One region of the Providencia sp. R33 genome, then DNA from elsewhere that is predicted to be linked to it. Evidence: predicted binding sites of a transcription regulator. Region 1 holds the regulator's gene; each other region holds the start of a gene.
What was found. Region 1 encodes CRP, which controls carbon source genes, mostly activating them, when cyclic AMP is high. Its sites were predicted from a motif close to ATGTGANNNNNNTCACAT; they were not measured.
Positions count from the first base shown of each region.

Region 2: the regulator CRP is predicted to act here: its motif matches at 1,281-1,298, upstream of fadL (long-chain fatty acid transporter FadL).
Region 3: the regulator CRP is predicted to act here: its motif matches at 847-864, upstream of gntK (gluconokinase).

Region 1 is NZ_CP072453.1:4,083,385-4,085,664, forward strand. Features, by position in the region: gene J6836_RS19140 (hypothetical protein) at 1-426, opposite strand, end outside; gene crp (cAMP-activated global transcriptional regulator CRP) at 618-1,250, opposite strand; gene J6836_RS19150 (OsmC family protein) at 1,607-2,008, shown strand; gene J6836_RS19155 (phosphoribulokinase) at 2,099-2,280, opposite strand, start outside.
Region 2 is NZ_CP072453.1:906,788-909,067, forward strand. Features, by position in the region: gene fadL (long-chain fatty acid transporter FadL) at 1-1,108, opposite strand, end outside; gene J6836_RS04225 (YfcZ/YiiS family protein) at 1,462-1,758, shown strand; gene fadI (acetyl-CoA C-acyltransferase FadI) at 2,031-2,280, shown strand, end outside.
Region 3 is NZ_CP072453.1:4,199,199-4,201,478, forward strand. Features, by position in the region: gene gntK (gluconokinase) at 999-1,541, shown strand; gene gntU (gluconate transporter) at 1,538-2,280, shown strand, end outside.

The DNA of each region.
Region 1 (2,280 bases):
TATTTTATTGATACCAAAATCGTTAATTAAAAAATTTTTTCGGTCTATGTTAATTAATTCAGCATTAGAGTTGGTGGTTTTCATAGGTGTATATTCCAGTTTAATTTTTATTGGCGTATTATTTTTTATAGTGATGTTGTTTTTAACGATATTTGATGGGGAAATTAAATCATCTTCATGATAGGTATAAGGTAATAATAGTTTTTCAACAGGTGGTGAATAGGGGAGGCGATTTAGCTCGGGTTGTGCTCTTTCTTGAAACTCACAAGTCAGAGTCGCGAAGTTTATTTTCTTATAATTCTCAGAATTGAATGTCTTAATAATACTTAAATTATCAATGATTGACGGGCTTCGGAAAACAATATTTTTATTACTTGTGTTATTCGATATTCTGGCTAATTTATTGACGTTGACATCTAATTTCACAACAAATAATCTCCTAATAATGGTTAACTCCCATTATCTTAGTTTGATTATTAGTCAGAAAAATATAAAGAAACGACACTCATTAAAAATGATATATAAAACAACCGTATTTTGGGGAAATAGCGTTATACTTAGGATATAACGCTATTCAAAAAGGTGCGCCCCACCAAGGGAGTGAGGCGAAAGGTTAATTATCGTGTACCGTAAACAACAATGGTTTTACCATGCGCGGAGATTAAGTTTTGATCTTCCAGCATTTTCAAAATACGGCCGACAGTTTCACGGGAACAACCAACGATTTGGCCAATTTCCTGACGGGTGATTTTGATTTGCATCCCGTCTGGATGCGTCATGGCATCAGGTTGTTTGGCTAGATTCAGTAACGTTTGTGCAATACGACCTGTCACGTCTAAGAAGGCGAGGTTGCCCACTTTTTCTGACGTGGTTTGTAGGCGGCTTGCCATTTGCGCAGAGAGGCGCATTAAGATATCAGGGTTAACCTGAATCAATTGACGGAATTTTTTGTAAGAAATTTCAGCAACTTCGCAGGCGATTTTTGCTCTAACCCACGCAGTACGTTCTTGCCCTTCTTCAAATAATCCAAGCTCACCAATGAAATCCCCCTGATTCAGGTAGGAGAGGATCATTTCTTTGCCTTCTTCATCTTTGATTAAAACAGCCACTGAACCTTTAACTATGTAGTAAAGGGTTTCTGCTTTCTCACCCTGATGGATCAGTGTGCTCTTGGATGGATACTTATGAATATGGCAGTGTGACAAAAACCATTCAAGAGTAGGGTCTGTTTGTGGCTTGCCGAGAACCATTAGCGTTATCCTCTGTATGTTATTGCAGCCATCCGGAAAAAGCGTACCAGAAAGGCTGGCTTTAAAGTCACTAGCTTAGCATATTAATTTGTCTTATATACCCTAAATAATAGGAAGAGCAACATTGCATCAATCGCTTTTCATGGTTAGGGTAAACAAATTGATATCAACACTATAATATAATCAAATACAACGTTGAGTTTTGATCTTAATCCTATCAACTAAGTATTGTTTGTAGCATATTCAATACAGAAAGTCTTCCCTGTATCGCTTCAGCAGAATAAAGCTGATATAACATTCATTATATCTATGGAACAATGTAGCCTTTAAATCGATTTCATTTCAAGGGGAATAAAATGGAAGCAAGAGTTAAATGGGTAGAAGGACTCTCTTTTTTAGGTGAGTCAGCGTCAGGCCACCAAGTGATGATGGATGGTAACGCAGGCGATAAAGCACCAAGCCCAATGGAGATGGTGTTAATGGCAGCGGGCGGTTGTAGCGCGATTGACGTGGTATCCATCTTACAAAAAGGTCGTAATGACATTACCGACTGTGAAGTGAAATTAACCTCCGAGCGTCGCGAAGAAGCGCCACGCTATTTCGTTAAAATTCATTTGCATTTTATTGTAACAGGGAATGAATTAACGGATAAAGCCGTTGAACGTGCGGTTCAACTTTCGGCTGAAAAATATTGTTCGGTCGCGTTGATGTTAGAAAAAACTGTGGAAGTGACCCACAGCTTTGAAATAAGAAATTAAAAATAAATTTAATTATTATTAATATATTTGAATTGAAAGATGCTTATCTTAATTAATGGTAAGCATCTTGTTTAATAATCAAAAAGCAATTTAGCTATGTTTTTGACTAATTAGTTTTTCAACTATTGGTGTCATAATTAATTCCATCGCTAAGCCTAATTTCCCTCCAGGTACCACAATAGTATTCATCGCAGAGATAAAAGAGCCTGATATCATTGATAGCAGGTAGGGAAAATCGATCTGTTCAAGCCCACGAAAGCGAATAACGATAA
Region 2 (2,280 bases), 1.6 Mb from region 1:
TTGAGCGGTATTCAGAACGAACTGGACTTTCATCATAGGCAATACCAGTGCGGAACGTCCAGTTATCATCATAGAAATAGGTCGTACCGAGGGCTAAACGCCATGCATCTTTAAAATGTTCTGGCTTGTGGAATAGAGGGTCACTGCTTCCATGTTTACGGTAAGCGGTTAACTCTTTAAACTCGCTCCATCCCGTATAAGAGACGCTATAGTGCATTGCCCATTTTGGTGCGACTTTGTGATAACCTGAAAATTCCCAGATATCAGGTAAATTGAGGTCGAGCTTACCATCAATTTTTTCACCGCCAGTTCCATTTAATGCTGCAATTGATTTTGGTATGTCGTTGGAATACTTACCATCTTCAAATTTGACTTTAACTTTTGAACGGTAGCTTAAGCTTAAACGGTTATCGTCATTAATTTCATATAAAATACCTGCATTCCAGCCATAACCCCAGTCATCACCTGTTAATTTAGCCATCGTGGTATTTGCCGGGAAAGCGGGAAGCTTTCCTCCGCTAATTATTGGTGCTAATGCACCTAGATCGCCAGCATGGCGAGTAATTTCTGCATCGGCATAAACAGCATTAACGCCTAAGCCAAAACTAAAGTTGTTATTAACTCGGTATGCGCCGCTTAAATTTAAGTTAACAGTTTTTAAATCGGTTTTTCCGCCAATAGGGCCCGCTGCGTAATTTTTATTAAAATCTGTCGCTAAGCCGAAGTTTGTTGTCATTGACGTACCAACGGCCCATTTATCATTAATTGGGAAAATAAAGTGGGCATTAGGTACAACCGCACTTGGTGCAATATCATTTGCAGTTGTATTACTATGAAGCGGAGAACCACCTTTACCTTTAATATCAACCGTCGGGTCAATATACACCGCACCCACAGACAGAGATGGTCGGTCAAATAGCATCATCGCAGCAGGGTTACGGCTACCTTCACTTGCGTTGTCGCCCATCGCACCAGCACCCGAAAATGCGCGTCCCAGTGCGGATGTAGAATATTCATTTAGTAAGAAACCCGCCGCGCCGGTGTTAGAAGATACAATTGCCACTGCTATTGCTAAAGCTGATTTCGAAAACAGGTTTTTCTGGCTCATGACCAAAACCCTCTTATGTTTTATTTTAAATAAAGCGACTTCTATCGCAAGAAGCGCAGAATTGTAGGGTCCATTGCCGTCATGACAAATCAGACCAGTTACTAGAGTATAGGTCTGACCACCTGATATGTTGCAAGCTTGTTTTGTATTTATTGTGACTTCGTTTTCAAAAATGCGATGTATTTAACAAAATCGCAACATTAGGTGACTATTTTGGAGCAATAAATAATCAAATACGGGGTAAGATCAAACTTATGTTTAATTATTAGCAATAAGTTTTGATACATACTGGTTTTTATCACTTTTTCAGCGTTATGATAGCCACTTAACAGTTTGTTTATTTGGAGAGTAAAATGACTGATGCGATTAACCGTTGTAGTGCGGATGAAACAGCAGCTTGCTGTTGTGTGGATGTAGGCACAGTGCTGGATAATAAAGACTGTACTGCGTCGTATCAGCATGTTTTTGCCACCCAAGGTGAAGCGGAATCCATGTTGAAGATGCTCACAGAAAAAGCGAAGTCTGTTGAGTCAGATCCCTGTGCGATTAACCACACTTTAAAACAAGTTAATGATGGTGTTGAACTGAGCGCAGAATTTAGTTTTAGCTGTGAAGCAGAAAGTCTGATTTTTCAGTTAGGCCTTCGTTAATCAAACGTTTGAATTCATTAATTGAACCCTTCTATTGTCATAGCACCTTTTATTAGACGCTAAGTAATAGAAGGGTTTTTTATATTTGTTAAATCCATTCCTTTTCTTTTCAGCACTATTTTTATACCAACTTGCGTGCGCGCTCCCATTTTTTAGTCAATGCAATTGATAATTGTGAAAGTTATGTTAACAATCATTACAGGTCAGACCTCTTTCGGCCCATCGTGAAAAAATAAACAATAATTTTTATTTATGCTTTTGCAGGAGCGACCATGAATCAACATTCCCACCATGGTGACAGTACATATTCAACAAAAGAGCGCATTGCCATTGTTAGTGGCTTACGTTTGCCGTTTGCAAAGCAGTCAACAGCCTATCAAGGCATTGCTGCTGTGGATTTAGGCAAAGCGGTTGTCGCTGAATTATTAGTTCGTAGCGATTTAGATAATCAGTTGATTGAACAACTTGTCTTTGGCCAAGTGGTTCAAATGCCTGAAGCACCTAATATTGCGCGGGAAATAG
Region 3 (2,280 bases), 120 kb from region 1:
AATTCGAATTATTTAGGGAAATAGTGTGGTTTAATATAGCCTTAAAGCTAAACTTCGGCGTATTCACTAAAAGTATTGGCTGCTCTCGGCTACTCAGGTCACATACTTATGTATGCTCCCTGAGATATCCTCAATTTGCCGCCTACCTATAATTCGAATTATTTAGGGAAATAGTGTGGTTTAATATAGCCTTAAAGCTAAACTTCGGCGTATTCACTAAAAGTATTGGCTGCACTCACCAACTTTAGTCACATACTTATGTATGCTCCCTGAGATATCCTCAATTTGCCGCCTACCTATAATTCGAATTATTTAGGGAAATAGTGTGGTTTAATATAGCCTTAAAGCTAAACTTCGGCGTATTCACTAAAAGTATTGGCTGCTCTCACCAACTTTAGTCACATACTTATGTATGCTCCCTGAGATATCCTCAATTTGCCGCCTACCTATAATTCGAATTATTTAGGGAAATAGTGTGGTTTAATATAGCCTTAAAGCTAAACTTCGGCGTATTCACTAAAAGTATTGGCTGCTCTCGGCTACTCAGGTCACATACTTATGTATGCTCCCTGAGATATCCTCAATTTGCCGCCTACCTATAATTCGAATTATTTAGGAAAATAGTGTGGTTTAATATAGCCTTAAAGCTAAACTTCGGCATATTCACTAAAAGTATTGGCTGCACCCACCAACTTTAGTCACATACTTATGTATGCTCCTAGGGCTTAGCTCGATTGCCGCCTAGCGACACCACGAATTATTTAGAGGAATACGAAAGGTAGTAGTTAACTAATTTCAATATCGTTAGCTTTGCTTTTTTCTTCACCTATCTTCAATAAAGTCAGATTGAGATTAACATCACAGATCTGTTCTCTTATTCGCCAATTTGATTGCAATAAATCCGTACTGATAATAATGTTACCCGTAACAAAGTTACCGGTAACATTATGCCGGATGATGAAAAGAATAGAACAACGATAAAGTCTGAGGAGTTTCCTATGAGTGATACCCAAAAACAAAATTACACTTTTGTCCTGATGGGGGTATCGGGCAGCGGTAAATCAGCTGTGGCGAACGGTGTTGCACAGCAATTACAAGCCGCTTTTTTAGATGGTGACTTTCTGCACCCTAAAGCGAATATTTTAAAAATGGCGTCAGGGCATGCCCTTAATGATGAAGATCGCCAGCCTTGGTTGGAGGCATTGAATCAAGCCATTTTTGCGATGCAAAGAACCAATGATATTTCGTTAGTCGTGTGCTCAGCACTGAAGAAAAAATACCGGAATATTTTAAGAGAAGATAATAAAAACTTATTTTTTATCTACTTAAAAGGCGATGCTAACGTGATAGAAGAACGACTCAAAGCGCGTAAAGGGCACTTTTTCAAACCTGAAATGCTCAAAACGCAATTTGCGACCTTAGAAGAGCCTAACGAAGCAGAAACTGATGTGCATGCTGTGGATATTCGTCAATCTCTTGAAGACGTCATCGGTAATACCTGCTCAACGATTACACAGATTGTTTCGGGAGATACAGTATGAATACCGTTGAAACACTTAGTACACTGACATTAGTGCTCACCGCAGTGGGCTCCGTTGTCTTACTGCTATTTTTAGTGATGTATGCACGCTTACATGCTTTTGTAGCCTTAATGATTGTCTCCATTGGTGCTGGCTTATTTTCAGGGATGCCAGTGCAACAAATCACTGAAACCATGCAAAAAGGGATGGCTGGGACTCTAGGCTTCTTGGCAATCGTAGTTGCACTCGGTGCCATGTTTGGCAAAATTTTGCATGAAACAGGCGCATTAGACCAAGTCGCTAATAAATTGCTTAACCTGTTCGGTGAAAAACGTGCGCATTATGCTGTGGGGATCGCAGGGCTTATCTGTGCTTTACCCCTGTTTTTTGATGTAGCAATTGTCTTATTGATTGGTGTTGTTTTTGCAGTTGCTAACCGTACTGGCCATAACGTTGTTCGCTTGGCAATTCCATTATTTGCAGGGGTCGCGGCGGCTGCAGCCTTCTTACTGCCGGGGCCAACGCCAATGCTTGTTGCATCACAAATGGGCGCGGATTATGGCTGGATGATCCTAATTGGCTTATGTGCTGCTATCCCAAGTATGATTTTAGCGGGGCCATTATTCGGGAGTTTTATCAGTAAGTTTGTCCATATTGATATTCCTGCGGATTACCAAGCGCCGAAAACAGAGCATGGCAAAATGCCAAGTTTTGGATTCAGCTTATGTTTAGTGTTATTCCCGTTAGTCCTTGTCGGTTT